3 regions of the Marvinbryantia formatexigens DSM 14469 genome follow, and region 1 is predicted to be linked to each of the others. Evidence: riboswitches for the same ligand, from Rfam matches in the RefSeq annotation. Region 1 holds a riboswitch; each other region holds the start of a gene.
What was found. Region 1 has a riboswitch for cobalamin ahead of NQ534_RS19195 (L-lactate dehydrogenase). Riboswitches for the same ligand answer to the same signal wherever they lie in the genome.
Positions count from the first base shown of each region.

Region 2: linked by a shared signal. The riboswitch ahead of NQ534_RS12935 (ABC transporter substrate-binding protein) and the one ahead of NQ534_RS19195 (L-lactate dehydrogenase) in region 1 are both predicted to bind cobalamin.
Region 3: linked by a shared signal. The riboswitch ahead of NQ534_RS10495 (ABC transporter substrate-binding protein) and the one ahead of NQ534_RS19195 (L-lactate dehydrogenase) in region 1 are both predicted to bind cobalamin.

Region 1 covers NZ_CP102268.1:4,106,249-4,111,505, reverse strand. Annotated here, with positions in the region: gene NQ534_RS19210 (CoB--CoM heterodisulfide reductase iron-sulfur subunit A family protein) at 1-764, opposite strand, end outside; gene NQ534_RS19205 (4Fe-4S dicluster domain-containing protein) at 771-1,163, opposite strand; gene NQ534_RS19200 (CoB--CoM heterodisulfide reductase iron-sulfur subunit B family protein) at 1,160-1,954, opposite strand; gene NQ534_RS19195 (L-lactate dehydrogenase) at 2,033-2,980, opposite strand; cobalamin riboswitch at 3,113-3,308, opposite strand; gene NQ534_RS19190 (bifunctional 5,10-methylenetetrahydrofolate dehydrogenase/5,10-methenyltetrahydrofolate cyclohydrolase) at 3,424-4,272, opposite strand; gene NQ534_RS19185 (cyclodeaminase/cyclohydrolase family protein) at 4,285-4,914, opposite strand; gene NQ534_RS19180 (formate--tetrahydrofolate ligase) at 5,025-5,257, opposite strand, start outside.
Region 2 covers NZ_CP102268.1:2,753,887-2,759,143, forward strand. Annotated here, with positions in the region: gene NQ534_RS12925 (DUF8451 domain-containing protein) at 1-693, shown strand, start outside; tRNA gene NQ534_RS12930 (tRNA-Thr) at 1,400-1,472, opposite strand; cobalamin riboswitch at 1,683-1,888, shown strand; gene NQ534_RS12935 (ABC transporter substrate-binding protein) at 2,030-3,673, shown strand; gene NQ534_RS12940 (ABC transporter permease) at 3,738-4,730, shown strand; gene NQ534_RS12945 (ABC transporter permease) at 4,720-5,257, shown strand, end outside.
Region 3 covers NZ_CP102268.1:2,202,375-2,207,631, forward strand. Annotated here, with positions in the region: gene NQ534_RS10485 (ABC transporter ATP-binding protein) at 1-491, opposite strand, end outside; gene NQ534_RS10490 (FecCD family ABC transporter permease) at 505-1,530, opposite strand; gene NQ534_RS10495 (ABC transporter substrate-binding protein) at 1,570-2,616, opposite strand; cobalamin riboswitch at 2,953-3,136, opposite strand; gene NQ534_RS10500 (P-loop NTPase family protein) at 3,290-3,736, opposite strand; partial or broken gene NQ534_RS21730 (DUF4869 domain-containing protein) at 3,743-3,934, opposite strand; partial or broken gene NQ534_RS10510 (IS1634 family transposase) at 3,936-5,257, shown strand, end outside.

The DNA of each region.
Region 1 (5,257 bases):
GACGGGCATTTCTCCTGGCACACGCCGCAGCCGGTACATTTGTCCATGTCCACGCTGCGCGCCTTCTTGCGGATATCGACCGTGAAGTCGCCAACGAAGCCGCTCACCTTTTCCACTTCACTGTATGTATAGATTCTGATTTTCTCGTGGGCTGCCGCCTCCACCATCTTCGGGGTGAGGATACATGCCGAGCAGTCCAGGGTCGGGAAGGTCTTGTCGAGCTGCGACATTCTGCCGCCGATACTCGGCGTTTTTTCCACGATATCCACCTCGTAGCCCGCGTCAGCGATATCCAGCGCTGTCTGGATGCCGGCGATTCCGCCGCCGATTACCAGGGCACGCTTTGTAACCCGGCTCTCGCCAGGCTTTAAGGGGGCATCCAGATTTACTTTTGCGATGGCTGCCCGCGCAAGGATGACCGCCTTTTTGGTAGCTTCTTCGATATCTTTATGTATCCAGGAGCAGTGCTCACGGATGTTGGCGATCTCCACCATATACGGGTTCAGGCCGGCGCGCTCCGCCGCCTTGCGGAAGGTCGTCTCGTGCATACGCGGCGAGCAGGAACATACGACGATGCCTGTCAGATTCTTCTCTTTGATTGCTGCAGCAATCTTCGCCTGACCTGCCTCCGAGCACATATACTGATAATCCTCCGCATGAACCACGCCCGGTTCCTGCAGAGCCATTTCTACTACTTTCTTTACGTCCACCGTTGCGGCGATGTTGCTTCCGCAATGACAGACAAACACTCCTATTCTCTGCATCTGTGCTCACCTCCTGTATCTTCTGAATGCACTGACTAAAAGCTGCTGCGGAAGCTCCTCATCAAGAAGCTCCGGAATTTCATCCGGCTGCAGATAATCTGCTCCGCGCTCACGCACGACAATCTGTCTTGCCGCGTCAATCAGCTTGCCGGGCTTTACATCCCGCGGACAGCGCTCCACACAGGCAAAGCAGGAAAGACATTTCCAGAGTGTCTTTGACTGTACCAGCGCCTCAATGTTTTCGTGCTGCACATAAGATACAAACTGGTGCGGTTTGATGTCCATTTCATCATATGAGGGGCAGGTTGCGGAACATTTTCCGCATTTCATACATTTTAAAGGATTGACGCCGCTGATTTCCTGAATCAGCTCCGCCTGCTTTTTTGCGGTCTTGTTCACTTCGCCACCTCCTCTTTGACACCGAGCGCCTCTGCGAGAAGCTCTGTAAAATAGTATACCGGAAGCTTTCCGTTCGTGCTCTTGTTCAGATTGTACAGGCACAGGGGACAGGCAGTGATCAGCATTTCTGCGCCGAAGCCGGACGCACTCTCCATAATCGTGTCGCACATGTTCTTTGAAAGCTCTTTTTCCTTCAGGGAAATGTAGCCGCCGCAGCATTCGTTGCGGTACGGGTAAATAACAGGCTCTGCTCCGATGGCATGGATGAAATCCTCGATAATCGTGGGATTTTCCGGATTGTCAAACGCCATCACGCTGCCCGGACGCAGAAGCAGACAGCCATAATAGGCGCCGATTTTTCTGCCCGTAAGCGGATTTACCACTTTTTTCTTCAGTTCATCAAACCCTACGCGGTCTCTTAAAACCTCCAGATAATGCAGCACCGTCGTCTCCCCGGCGTAGGGAGTCTCAAGCTGCATATAATTGTTTGCCCTTGTGCGGATGTCCTCCACATGCTTCATGTCGTCGTTCACGCGCTTGATGACATGATGACAGGCGGAACAGAGCGTAACAAGCTCCTGGCCCTTTTCCTTTGCCTCGTTCAACGCGCGTACAGAAGAAAGCTTCGTGGCAATCTCATCGCTTCCCAGCGGATAAACGCCGCCGCAGCACTGCCAGTTTTCAATCTCCTCCAGCTCAAAGCCGAGCGCACGCGCCGAAGCTCTTGCATAGGCATCCAGGTCTTTCGCCTTCGTCCGCAGGGTACATCCCGGATAATAACTGTATTTCATAGTTCCTCCTACCTTTTTCCATGCAGCAGTCCCGACGGGATGTTCTGCCGCATGTAAACTGCCGCCTCCCGGCAGCGTTTACAGTTCAATCTGTGCAATAACGTCTTTCAGCACCTTTGCGCTTGCACGCAGCTTTTCGATTTCTTCTTTGCTCATCCGCATCGGAACCTTGCCGCGGATACCGTTCGGTCCCACCAGCGTAAGTGTGCTTAAACATACATCGTCGATGCCGTACTCGCCGTGCATCATAGAAGATACGGTTGCAATCGAATCAGAGGACGCTACCAGAGTATCGCAGAGCTTGCAGACTGCAGCGGAAATTGCATAGAAGGTCGCTCCCTTGTTCGCAATAATCTTTCCGCCCGATTTGTGCACATATTCAGTCATGGCTTCGCGGTCCAGCTCCTCTATGTCAGCTCCGAGGGATTTCATTGTCTGATAATACTCATCAATGTGCGCGCCGGAAATATATGCGCCCGTCCACGGAATAAAGGAGGAATCACCGTGCTCACCGAATACGTAGGCATGGATATTTTTCTGTGCCACGCCGAAATGCTCGGAAAGACCGCAGCGCAGGCGTGCCGTATCCAGAAGCGTACCGGAACCGATAATCTGGTTCTCCGGCAGTCCGGAAATTTTCGTAAACACGTAAGTCATGATGTCTACCGGATTGCTTACAATGATGTAAAGTGCGTTCGGCGCTGCCTTTACAATTTCCGGCGTAATCTGTTTTAAGATGTTTACATTTGTCTGAGTGAGTTCGATTCTGGACTGCCCCGGCTTTCTTGCTACACCGGAGGTAATGATTACAATATCGGATTCTCTGGCATCTTCGTATTCGCCGCCGATAATGGATACCGGATCGCGGAAGCAGGTTCCCTGCTCAATGTCCATGACCTCGCCATCAACCTTTTCCTTGTTGATATCAATCAGTACAATCTGTGATGCGATGTCTCTCTGGGAAAGTGTGTAGGCAATCGTTGATCCTACGCTTCCTGCTCCGATAATCGTAATTTTGCTGCTCATAAATGTGTGTTCTCCTTTCTTAGATAGAGGATTTTGGTACAAAAAATGCGTCTGTTCCCATAAGCAGACACACCAAATAAACCATAGGGCTCTTCTACCCTATGACCGTCGGATGCCTGTGCTGTGTCTGGAGCACATCCTGTGTATCAGGCAGGTTTCCTGACTTACAGTTCGCCGTTCCCTTCACCTTCTCACATATCTGGGATGCAATGGTTACTGAAGTTCACTCCCTGAATACAGTGACCAGTTCGCTCAGGATTTTCACCTGATTCCCTCTTTCCAGAGCCTTGCCTTGCAAGACCTCTTCACCTGATACCTCGCTATTCTTTTGCACATACAGAGAATACCACATCGTTATTTTTTTGTCAATACTATTATTGTTATTTTTTTGACAAAAAAAGCGCAGCCCGCAGGCTGCGCCATTTTATCATTGCTCTGATTTTTTATAAGGTTCTCATTGCCGCTTCTACCACATGTCCGACAAGCACGGAGGTGGTTACGCTTCCAACGCCGCCCGGTACCGGGGTGATCGCGTCTACGATCGGTTCAACGGCTGCGTAATCCACGTCGCCGCAGAGCTTGCCTTCCGCGTTTACGTTAATGCCGACGTCGATGATGGTCTGACCTTCTTTTACATACTCAGCGCCGACAACGCCTGCGCGTCCGGCAGCTACGATGATGATGTCAGCTTCTCTTGCAACGGACGGCATATCCACCGTTCTGGTGTGGCAGATGGTTACGGTTGCGTTTTTCTTTACCAGCATCATTGCCGCCGGTTTTCCGACAACAAGGCTTCTGCCGATAACAACTGCCTTTTTGCCGGTGCAGTCGATGCCGTAATGGTCAAGAATCTCCATGCATGCCTGCGGTGTGCACGGCGGGAAACCGATCTTCTTGCCGGTGAATACGCCGGACATCGAAAGGTCTGTCATGCAGTCCACGTCTTTTTCTGCAGCCAGCGCGTTTTCGATAACCGCCTGGTCGAGATGCTTCGGCAGCGGACGGAACAAAAGAACGCCGTGGATCTTGTCATCTTTGTTTACTTTGTCGATCACTGCCAGCAGCTCTTCCTGCGCAACATCCTCCGGAAGGAGGATTTTTTCGCAGGCTACGCCAAGTGTCTCGCAGCGCTTCGTCGCACCCTTCTCGTAAGAAATATCGCTCGGATTTTCTCCTACGCGGATGATTGCCAGCGTCGGATTTACGCCCTTTTCCTGGCATGCGGCAACGTTCGCTTTGATTCTTTCATTCAATGCAGCCGTTACCTCTTTGCCCAATAACTGTTTTGCCATTGTTTTTTCCTCCTATTTAAGTCTCGAAAGAACGCTGTCGAAGATCTCATCCGCCTTTACGGTGTATTCCTCCAGCATTTTATCGCATTTTGCATTCAGCTCTGCAGCGAGCTCTTTGTCCGCCATTGATTTTGTATTGATGTATACGTTAAGGCTTGCGCCCTTCAGCGCCGCCTTGCAGAACGCAACGCCGACACCGGCATCGCTGATGGCAAGCGTGGAGCCCTTTGCAGCAAATTCTGCGATGATATCGATCGCCTCGCAGCATTTCTCCATGATTTCCATAGGAACGGAGCAGGCATCCTTTAATACGACTGCCATAACGCGCGCTTTTTCCGCTTTCTCTTCCTCCGTCTCCCGCGGCATACCGTATGCTTTGGAGAGCGGCTCGAAAACTTCTGCATCGCGCTCAATCAGACGGAGAAAATCCTTCTGAAGCTGGTCGCATTTTGCTTTCAATTCCACCATTTCTGCCTCAACGTCCGCATATTTCTTTTTGCCGACCGTAAGGCTTCCTACCATATTTCCAAGCGCCGTACCAACTGCGCCCACCAGTGCGGAAGCGCCGCCGCCGCCCGGAACCGGAGCCTTTGAAGCAAGTACCTCCACAAATTCATTACATGGTACTGTAGAAAATCCCATTATAAACTACCTCCTGAATTTATTCAGAAAACGCTTGCGTTTTCTGCGCGCCGGACGCCCTTCCTTTTGCGTCCGTGCGCATCCTGCACGGAGTGCTCTGACCCGAAGGGTTAGAATAATCCGGAAATCTTTCCGTTCTCGTCCACGTCGATGCGCTCTGCAGCCGGTACCTTCGGCAGTCCCGGCATGGTCATGATCTCGCCGGTCAGCGCTACGATGAAGCCTGCGCCTGCGGAGATCTTCAGGTTGCGTACCGTTACCTCAAAGCCGGTCGGTGCGCCGAGCTTCGTCTGGTCGTCGGTTAAGCTGTACTGTGTCTTTGCCATACAGATCGGGCAGTGCT
Region 2 (5,257 bases), 1.4 Mb from region 1:
CAGGTTTCCAGGAAGCTGCTCCGGCTGCTGAAAGTTCCGTTTAAACTTGTCGATATGGTTCGTGTAGATGAGACCCCAATGCACGATGCGGTCAGGGAAGCATTGGTAAACTGTCTTGTAAATGCAGATTACTTTCTCACCCGTGGTGTTGTGATTGACAGCTATGCTGACAAGATCATCATTAAAAATCCGGGGACGAGTATTGTGGGAAAACGGCAGATGCTTCGCGGCGGCGATTCAGAACCCCGCAATGCAAACATTATGAAGATGTTTAATCTGATTGGGTATGGTGAACACGCAGGCAGCGGTGTGCCAGACATATTTTCAGTGTGGGAAGATGCCGGATATATAGAACCTACGATCGAGGAGTATTTTGGCGAAGATGGACCAAGCAAGACAGTGGTCACATTGCCATTGGTGGAGAAAGGTTCGGTCCTTTTAGGAGAAGAATCAGAAAAAAGACCAGAAAAAGGACCAGAAACCACAAAAAAAGAGAGTGAGATTAAAAGGAGGACAGCTGCTGTATATGAATTAATTGCAAATGACCCATCGTTTTCACGTGCTGAAATTAGTCGGAGACTGCAATTGTCCGATAAACAGGCAAAATTGGCCATAGAGATATTAAAAGAACGCGGACGAATTCACAGAGAAGGTTCTGCCCGGAAAGAAAAATGGATTATAACTGGCGAATGACGTCAGATATTTCGAAGAAACCAGAAAGGGCGCTTACAATTGTGTGAAGAAAGGGGCTGTGAAAAAAGAACGCTTTTAGGCAAAAAATTTAAAAATAAAATTGGCTTGAATATAGATGCCGCAGCCACATAAAATAAAGTTGTGATTGTATTTTGCGGGAGAATCTTGTAAAATGTAATTAGAAAAGCTGTGCATCAGCGGTGGGTTGACACCTAAAATCTGATACGTTTTCCGAACGCAGGTGTCGGAGGTTGACAGGCAACGGAAAAACCTGTTATTATCTAGACGTAGGTGCAGGAGGTTGGCAGACAACAGAAAAATCAATCATGAGAAGGGAATGATCGGTGCTGCGGCGCAGACATTCCCTTTTCTAAACACTTTTATGAAAAATGTCTGGACAGGCGTTTGACGGAAAAGGATTTTTCTTTTTCAAAGGATGGCTCCCCGGTTCAGAAAGTATATGCGATTATCTCTAAAGAATATAAGGAAGAAAAATATTCGGTTCTTGAAAAACTGGATAAAGGAATAACACTGGAAAACAGTTTTTTTTCAGAGGATATTGAGTGCCTGTTGGAAAGAAAAACACTGTGTAGTATTATATAGGAACTGTCTGTAAAGGAAATATACGGAAACAGCGAATCGGCTTCCCGTAGTCTGCCCGTTTTTTATAAAAATAAAAAGTCCGATAAGCATCGGACTTTACAAAAGCTGATGACGGGACTCGGACCCGTGACCTCCTCACTACCAATGAGGTGCGCTACCACCTGTGCCACATCAGCCTGCGCGATTACTCGCTACAGTATGAAATGTTACCATACTCTCACGCGATTGTCAAGCAAAAGATTTGTATTTTTGTATTTCAAAAAATGAAAAAATAACTTCCACTGCAGGGGGAAATATGTGGGTACTTTTTCATTTTAGATGCGCCGTTACGTTTTGAGAATAAGCTTTACAGACGAATGCATTCATGTTATGATAAGTTTGTTAAAAATAAAACACAAAAAAGTTCCGGTGAAGGACATAGATGGAGAAAATCTGTCCGTCATCGGATGAAAAGGGAATGCGGTGAGAATCCGCAGCAGCCCTCGCTACTGTGTAGGGGACGAATTATCAAAGCCACTGATGCGTTGCCATTGGGAAGGTGATAAGGAGGAGGAACCAAAGCCAGGAGACCTGCTTTTTTGTGAGGTATGTATTATTTTCGATGGGAAAATAGATGCATTTGCTGAAGCGGGAAATCATAAGGCGTGCTGTTTTCATCGGGAGACAGTACGCCTTTTTTGATTCTCTTTTCACATATCCGTAATCTGCCCATCATCAAAAAGGAGGACAAAGGATGAAAAAAGCAGCCGGTATATTTATGGCTCTGACAATGTGCGCTACGATATGCACAGGATACCGGCAGGAAGCAAAAGCAGAAGAAACATCAGGAAACCATGTTGAAAATCTGGTTATCGGTACTACGGCTGAAAACAATGTATTTAATGCCCTGACCCAGACGGATGCCTTCGGCAGAATGAATTATAACGGATTTACGCAGGGAGATTTCGTGTACCGTGACGCAAATAATGAATTGCAGCCGTATTTCTTTAAGTCCTTTGAAATATCAGAGGATGGAAAGCAGATTGATTTCACATTCCCGTTGGATGCGGTATGGCATGACGGAGAACCGGTGACAAAAGACGATATTGAATTTACATTTGAATACATGCGGGACGTAAAAAAAGTTGGAAGCTTACAGAATCTGGAGCGGATTGAATTTACGGGCGAGGACAGCGCATCGCTGATTTTCTCGGAACCGGATGCCTACTACTGGATTAATTCCACCTGCAATAATAATGCCTGCGTGTATCCAAAGCATATCTGGGAAGGCGTAGAAGACTATTCATCCGTTACCGGACCGGAAGCTGCCATCGGCTGCGGACCTTACAAGCTGGTATCGGTGGATACGGATGCCCAGACTTCTTATTATGAAGCGGTTTCGGAGAATGCAATCCTTGGCGAGCTGACAGTCGACAGCGTGACTGTACAGAGCTATTCGGATGAATCGACCCTGATGATGGCTATGATGAACGGGGAAATTGACGCTATGTACAATTACGCGAACCCGATTGATGCACCTGTGATTGATACGGTAAAAGGGACAGCGGATATTGATCTGGGAGAGAGTCCTTTCAGCGGATGCTATCAGCTGGAATATGGAAAAGACCGTGCACCGGGCAATGACGAGGCATTCCGGAAGGCAGTGAGTACCGCGCTGAATTATGAACTGCTTGCGTCCACCATTAACGGCGAATATGGTACGGTTCCCGGAACCGGAATTATTCCGCCTACCTGCAAAGGCTATGACGAGACGCTCCCGATGCTTGAATATGATGCGGAGAAAGCAATGGAGATGCTTGATGAAGCCGGATATGTGGATATCGACGGGGACGGCTACCGTGAAATGCCGGATGGAAGCGCGATGGATCTGGCTGTCACGCCGCAGTACAGCTCCAGCATGGACCTTAGAATGCGTATTGCGGAAGTAATCATGCAGAGCCTCGATAAAGTAGGCATTAAGAACCATATGGACAATGACAGCATTACAAACAGTGAGGTCTGGGAAGCAAATATGACAGCAGGAGATTATGATCTGTCTATCACCCTGACGACATCCGGTATGGCATCTTACAGCACCGCATTCCGTTATTTCATGGGCGAGCTCCGGGAAGGAGAATCCTCCTGGATCTGGGGAACCGTTCATGATCCGGAATATAACGAAGCATATTATGCAATGACCGGCGCGACCTCGGACGAGGTTTACATCGAAAACTGCAAGATACTGCAGAAATATATGTCAGATACCAGAGCAGCTCAGGCTCTGTGCTGGGAGACGGCGTTCTTCCCGTATCGCACGGATAAATATGAGGGCTGGACCAACTACCCGTCCTGGGGAGTAATTAACAACACCACCTGGTTTGAGCTTACAACAAAATAGTCAGAAAACGGGGCGCTGCCAGAGTCGCAGCGCCCTGACTGTATGAGCCGAAGGAGAGAGTATTTTGCAAAAACACATACTGAAAAAAACAGTGATTGCCCTGGCAACCATTTATCTGATTATTACAATCAGCTTTGTACTGGTACATATTATGCCCGGCGATCCGATTATTCATCTGATTGGACAGGAAGAATACTATTACCTTCTGGATAATGATCCGGCTTATCTGGAGACACTGATTGAAAAGTACGGACTGAATGACAGTCTCCAGATGCAATATGTAAAATATTTAAAAAGCATTGTCACTTTAGACTTCGGGATTGCCTATTCCAACCAGAAGCCCGTCGTAGAAAATGTACTGAGTGCTTCTAAGTGGACCCTGATGCTTTCCGTACCGGTCTGGATTCTGGGAGGCATCATCGGAGCTGTTCTCGGCGTACTGGCCGGGTGGAGACCCGGAAAACTGTTTGACCGGATTATGACGCCGGTCTTTCTTGTATTGAACACGATGCCCTCAAACTGTTTAAGTCTCCTGCTTCTAATGGTTTTTTCCTATAAGCTGCGTATCTTTCCGATTAACGGCATGGTGTCGGCAGGGACACAGGGCATTGACCGTGTTTTAAGCATTCTTGAGCATATGTGCCTGCCACTGATTATTCTGCTGATATTCCGTATATCCGGCGATTTTATGCTGATGAAAAGCGCGGTTTCACAGATAAGAAACGAAGAGTATATTCTGACGGCCAGGTCAAAGGGGCTTCCCGGAAAGAATGTACTGTTTCTCCATGTCATGAAAAATGCGATGGTTCCGTATCTGACTTCCTTTTTAATGCAGATGGGGAATCTGTTGTCAGGCTCCATGATTGTAGAAGTAGTTTTCGGATGGAAGGGTATGGGGATGCTGATGTACAATGCGGTTCAGAACCGGGACTTTCCCACGGCGCAGTTCTGCTTTCTGCTCTCAGCCGTATGTGTAGTTGGAAGCAATCTTCTCAGCGATATTGTAAATGCGGCAGTTGACCCCAGAATCAAAACAGGAGGTGCCTATGAAGCGTAAAAAGAAAAGAAACCCGGCAATGACGGCAGGGCTTCTGATTATTGGATTTTTCCTGCTGGTCGCTATTTTTGCGCCGTTTATTGCGCCATATGATCCAAATGAAATGATGATCAGTTATCTCCCGCCTTCCAGGGAACATCTTCTGGGAACCAATGACGTAGGACAGGATATTTTTTCAGAGATGATTTACGGAACCAGAGTATCACTGTATATCGGCATTTTCGCGGCATTTATTGTGACGGGAGTGGGAACGGTGCTTGCATTGATTTCCGGTTATTTTGGAGGAACGGCGGATAAGATTATTACAGCCATTACGAATGTGGCTATGGCGGTGCCGGGTCTGCCGCTGACTGTTTTGCTGGTGGCTTATCTGGAGCCGGGAAAATGGAGCCTGATTATTTCTATCAGTATCACGTCATGGACAGGTACCCTCAGAATTCTGCGTTCAAGAATCCAGCAGATTTCGGAAATGCCTTTTATCAAAATTGAACGGACACTGGGCGTTTCTCCGCTGGTGATTTTGTTCA
Region 3 (5,257 bases), 1.9 Mb from region 1:
GGCTCGTCCAGAATAATCATTTCCGTTTCCTGCGCCAGCGCGCGGGCAATCAGTACCCGCTGCTTTTCACCGCCGGACAGGCTCAGAAAGCTTCTCTCCAGAAAATCTTCCATTCCGACCATTTCCAGCGAATGGCAGACTATCTCGCGGTCATGGTCATTGGCGGCTTCTATCAGACGTTTTCTGGGATAGCGCCCCATCTGCACGACCTCTTCGACGGTGAAGTCAAAATTTGCTTCGCTTTCCTGCGAAACCACCGCGATGCGTTCCGCCATCTGCCGGTTTGACATTTTCAGAAGACTTTTTCCGTCCAGAAGAATATCTCCCGAAACGGGTACAAGCATTTTGTAGATATTTTTCAGCAGCGTCGATTTTCCGCTTCCGTTCGGACCGATGACGCCCACGAATTCCCCCTGGTTTACGGTGAGGGAAATATCCCGGATAATCTCCACCTGCCGGGTGCGGTAGCTTACTTTTTCTGCACTGAGCATAGGTCCGCCTCCTTTAAGATTTCCCGAAGGAATATTTCCGTACCCGTATCATCCACAGGAAGACAGGTGCTCCGAGCATGGAAGTAATAATGCCGATAGGAATTTCGCTGGGCTGGTCGAGCATTCTGGCACCGACGTCCACCCAGACCAGGAAAATCGCTCCCAGCAGCGTGGAAATCGGAATCACCTTCCGGTGGTCCGCACCGACCATCGACCGCACGATATGCGGAATAACAAGTCCGACGAACCCGATGCTGCCGGTTACTGCCACTGCCGTGCCGGTCAGCGCCGCAGACAGAAAGACGGTGATTTTGCGCACAAGATTGATATTGATTCCCAGCGTCACCGCGCTGCTCTCTCCCATAAGAAGCGCGTTCATGGAGGTTGAGAGAGCGTACAGGCACAGAAAGCCCGGTATCAGTACCACAAACAGGGGAAGAAGCTCTTCCCACTGGGCACTGGCTACGCTGCCAAGCGTCCAGAACGTCACCTCCCGGATTTTGCTGTCATCCGGGGCCTTGTAAATGAGAAAGTTTGAAAATGCGGTAAACATGGCGGAAATAGCCGTTCCCACCAGAACCAGCTTGATGGGCGCCACCTCTTTGCCGCTTTTCGCCATGTAATAAACAATTAAAATCGCCGCCATTGCGCCGATAAAAGCGCCGCCCTGGACAGAGTATGCGCCAAGGAAGGAGAGCGCTCCGGTGACGATGGCAAGCGAAGCGCCGAAGGTTGCGCCGGAGGATACGCCGAGCACATAGGGACTTGCCAGCGGATTTTTGGTAAACGACTGCATGGCGACGCCCGAAAGCGTCAGCGCAGAACCTACCATAGCGCCCATCAGCACCCGCGGCGTCCGCAGATGCCAGACGATGTTCTGGGTGCTCATCCGGATATCTTCAACATCGCCTATGCCGGTCAGATGATGAAGAACCACCTGCCAGACCGTTTGGAAAGGGATGCTGACGGGCCCGATTCCGATGGCAAGAATCATCGACAGAATCAATAGTATTAGCAGGAACACGCAGGTTATCCCCACGTGTTCCCTCATGAATTTACATAACCGTTTCATATGAAATTATTCAAAACACTCCGGATGGAATGCCTGGGCAAATTTTTCAATCGTATCGCCCACACGGGTGCTGGCGAATACTTCCGGAAGCGTGATAACAAGGAAGTTTTCGTTCTTGATGGCGGTTACATCGGAAAGGGCTTCGTTGTCCAGCAGGAACTGGATTTTCTCGTCTGCGGTCGTATCGCCGTAATCATTGATGACGATAACCTCCGGGTCCGCCTCTACAACGGCTTCCCAGCTTACGTTGTTCCAGGTCTTTTCAAGGTCCTCAAATACATTGACGCCGCCTGCGTGACGCATCAGCTTTGAGGTGAAGTTATTTCCGGGTGTGTAGGCGCCGCCGTCACGTTCGCTGTCAAAGTTGAATACCCGCACTTCCTCTGTTCCGGCGATTTTTTCTTCGACTGCCGCAATCTGGGCTTTCATACCGTCTACGATTTCATTTGCTTTGTCTTCAACCTGGAAAATCTTGCCGAGGTTGTAAAAATCCTGATAAACATCTTCCACGTCGCAGCCAAGCTTGTAGCCTTCAATGGAAGAAAGGGACATGATGCCGTAATCGCTTAAGGTATCATGTGTGGCAATCGCCGTGTCAGAATCGCTGAAAGCAGAGCTTCTTCCATAAATGAAATCCGGTTCCAGGTCCAGAACTACCTCCAGGGACGGATAACCGTTGTTGTCAGAGATAACCGGCTTTGATTCGTATTCTTCGCGGTACTGCTCCGGAAGCTGGGCGTTGTTATAGCAGGTTCCGATAATTTTGTCGCCGAGACCCAGCGCCATAAGCTGCTCTCCGGTGTTGGGATTGGTGCTGATTACACGCTCCGGAACATGTGTAAAGGTGACCTCCTGGTCGTCCTTTGTCACCAGCGTGAAAGGAAATACGTCGCCATCTGCGGCTTCTGTGCCGTCAGCTTCTGTCTCCGCAGCTTCGGTTTCCACAGCGGCTTCCTGTGTTTCGGCTTCTGTTTCCTCAGCAAAAGCTGCTGCCGGGGAGAGCGCCATTACGCCAGCCATAATCAGTGTCAGTAATTGGTTTCTTTTTTTCATCTTGCACCTCCATAGATATTATGGTCGGGACTTTTGCCCCAACATCATGAAATGAGTGATTGGTTACTGGAAGTCCATAAAAAAGAATCCTGGTCTGGATGCATGCCCGGAAAAGTTGGAGAACTTTTTATGGCTCCTCCAGGACCTGCCACCGGCAGCTCCCTTCGGATGCATGGCAACAAAAAAGCCTGTCTTCACAGACAGGCATACCAGACAGATCGTTTTGTGCGCAGTAGTTGGGACCGGGCTTTGCAGCCGGCTGCATGAACCGGAAAACGGAACTGCTGCGTGTGTCGTAGATACGAACAAATCTGCGAGGATGCTTTGCATGGAAGCTTCTTTCGCACAAGGCAGGCAGGTTTCCTGGCTCACAGATTTGCGCTTGTCCCTCCTTCTCACGGCATTCGCCGCAATGGATATCCGGGGAAGCTCCCTGCTCACAGTGACCGCATCGCTCAGGCTTTTCCTGATTCCCTCTCATTTCCGGATACGGAAATTCACCTGCTTTGTTTCGACAAAATTCATGATAGCATATAGCTGTATGCTTTGCAAGAGAACTTTTTTGTTGATTTTATCTAATCCCAGATGATCAGATGCATGACTTTTTTGGCGGCTGTTACTATTCTTGAAGATAAATAACTTCTGGCAAGTTTTCTTTTGGAATAGCTCCATATTAATAAAGATTATATATTTCGTTGTACTTCTGCTTCGCTTCGTGAAATTTTCCGGATTCACGGAAGCCGTATATTTCCCGGACACTGTAAGGAAGCATTGGCAGCTTTTCCCGTGTTGCGAGCACAAAGTAGTTATCTGATTTCAAAGCAAGCTCCGCGAATTTTTTTGAAGCCAGAAAGCGGCTTCCTTCATCAATAAAAATGATGGAACCGGATATGCCTTCCAACTGCCGCTCCCAGTCTTCGCTGTCTAATGTTCGGCAGGGGAGGTCGCAGGAGACTACAATGCCGCTGTCAGTACCGTATCTTCTATAGTCACGGATAAAATCAATCAATACGGTTTTACCGGAGCCGCTGTCTCCGGTGAGGATGGTGATATTTCTTCTAATGGTAAAATCGTATCGGATTTTCTTTGATTCAACAATGATTCTGTGAGCGCCCTTCATAATATATTACTCCTGTTTCATTTTGTTCAGATATTCAGAGGCAACGGGAATCAGCTCTTTCATCGAATGCACGATTTCTCCGCTGTTCCCGACAACGATTGTGAATTTTGTGTCTTTCCCAAAATCCATCAGATGCCGGAGATTGATGGTCAGGTTTTTGCTTTCCGCTATTTTCAGAATCCATTTTGCGCAGTTATCCGGAACCTTGAAAGAACTTCTTCCAGAACACGGTCCTACCCGCGATGATGTCATGAAATGGGCCAGAGAGGAAGCCAGACTGGAAACACTCAGATACAAAGAAGAACAGCAGGCCAAGTCGGTTCAGATAACTTTTCACTCTGACCAGAAGCTGGATTATAGTCAGCAGGTCTTTTACCGCGGAGGATATCTTTTTCCACAAGCCTTTTACTATCGTATCCAGCTTGATAAGACTTGCCGAAAGCTCAGAGATAAATATAAATTTAAGTATGATATCAATGCCATCCTTTCCGATCTGATCTATGCCAGGGTTCTGGAACCAGCAAGTAAGCGTTCTTCTTTTAAGATAGCTTCTGAATTCCTGGAAAAACCTTCTTATCAATTACATGATATATACCGGGCTCTTGATGTCCTGGGAAATGAATGCGATTTCATCCAGTCTGAAGTTTATAAAAACAGTCATCTTCTCGGAAAACGAGATGATAAGATACTTTATTATGACTGTACAAACTATTTCTTTGAGATCGAGCAGGAAGATGGGGAGAGAAAATACGGGAAAGGAAAAGAACACCGGCCTAATCCAATCATTCAAATGGGGATGTTTATGGACGGAGCTGGAATTCCTCTTGCTTTTTCCCTTTTTCCCGGAAATGCGAATGAACAAACATCACTAAAACCTCTGGAAGAAAAAGTCCTCCAGGACTTTGGTTGTACAAAATTTATTTACTGCAGTGATGCCGGACTTGGTTCAGAAGCCATTAAAAGAATAAACCATGCAGGCCAGAGAGCTTTTATTGTTACCCAGTCCATCAAAAAGCTGAATAAAGATGACAGGAAATGGGCACTGGACAAAACTGGCTTTAAACGTGTTTCCGATGATTCTCCGGCAGATCTTTCCAGACTTACAGAGGATGATGCCGGCCTGTATTATAAGGATGAACCATATACCCCTCATTCACTGCACCAGCGTCTCATTGTCACTTACTCTCCTAAATATGCAAAATATCAGAAAGCAATACGTGACGCACAGGTAGAGCGTGCCGAAAAAATGCTCCATTCCGGGAAAGTAAAAAAAGAACGCAGAAACCCGAACGATCCCGCACGATTTATAGGTAAGATTGCAGTTACAGAAGAAGGAGAAGCTGCTAAAATCAAGAATTATCTGGATACAGATAAAATAGAAACCGAAGCGCTCTATGATGGAATGTACGCTGTAACTACAGATTTGTTAGATGATGACGTAAAAGATATTTTAAAAGTAAGCGAGGGCCGTTGGGAAATCGAAGAATGTTTCCGCATCATGAAAACAGATTTTGAAGCAAG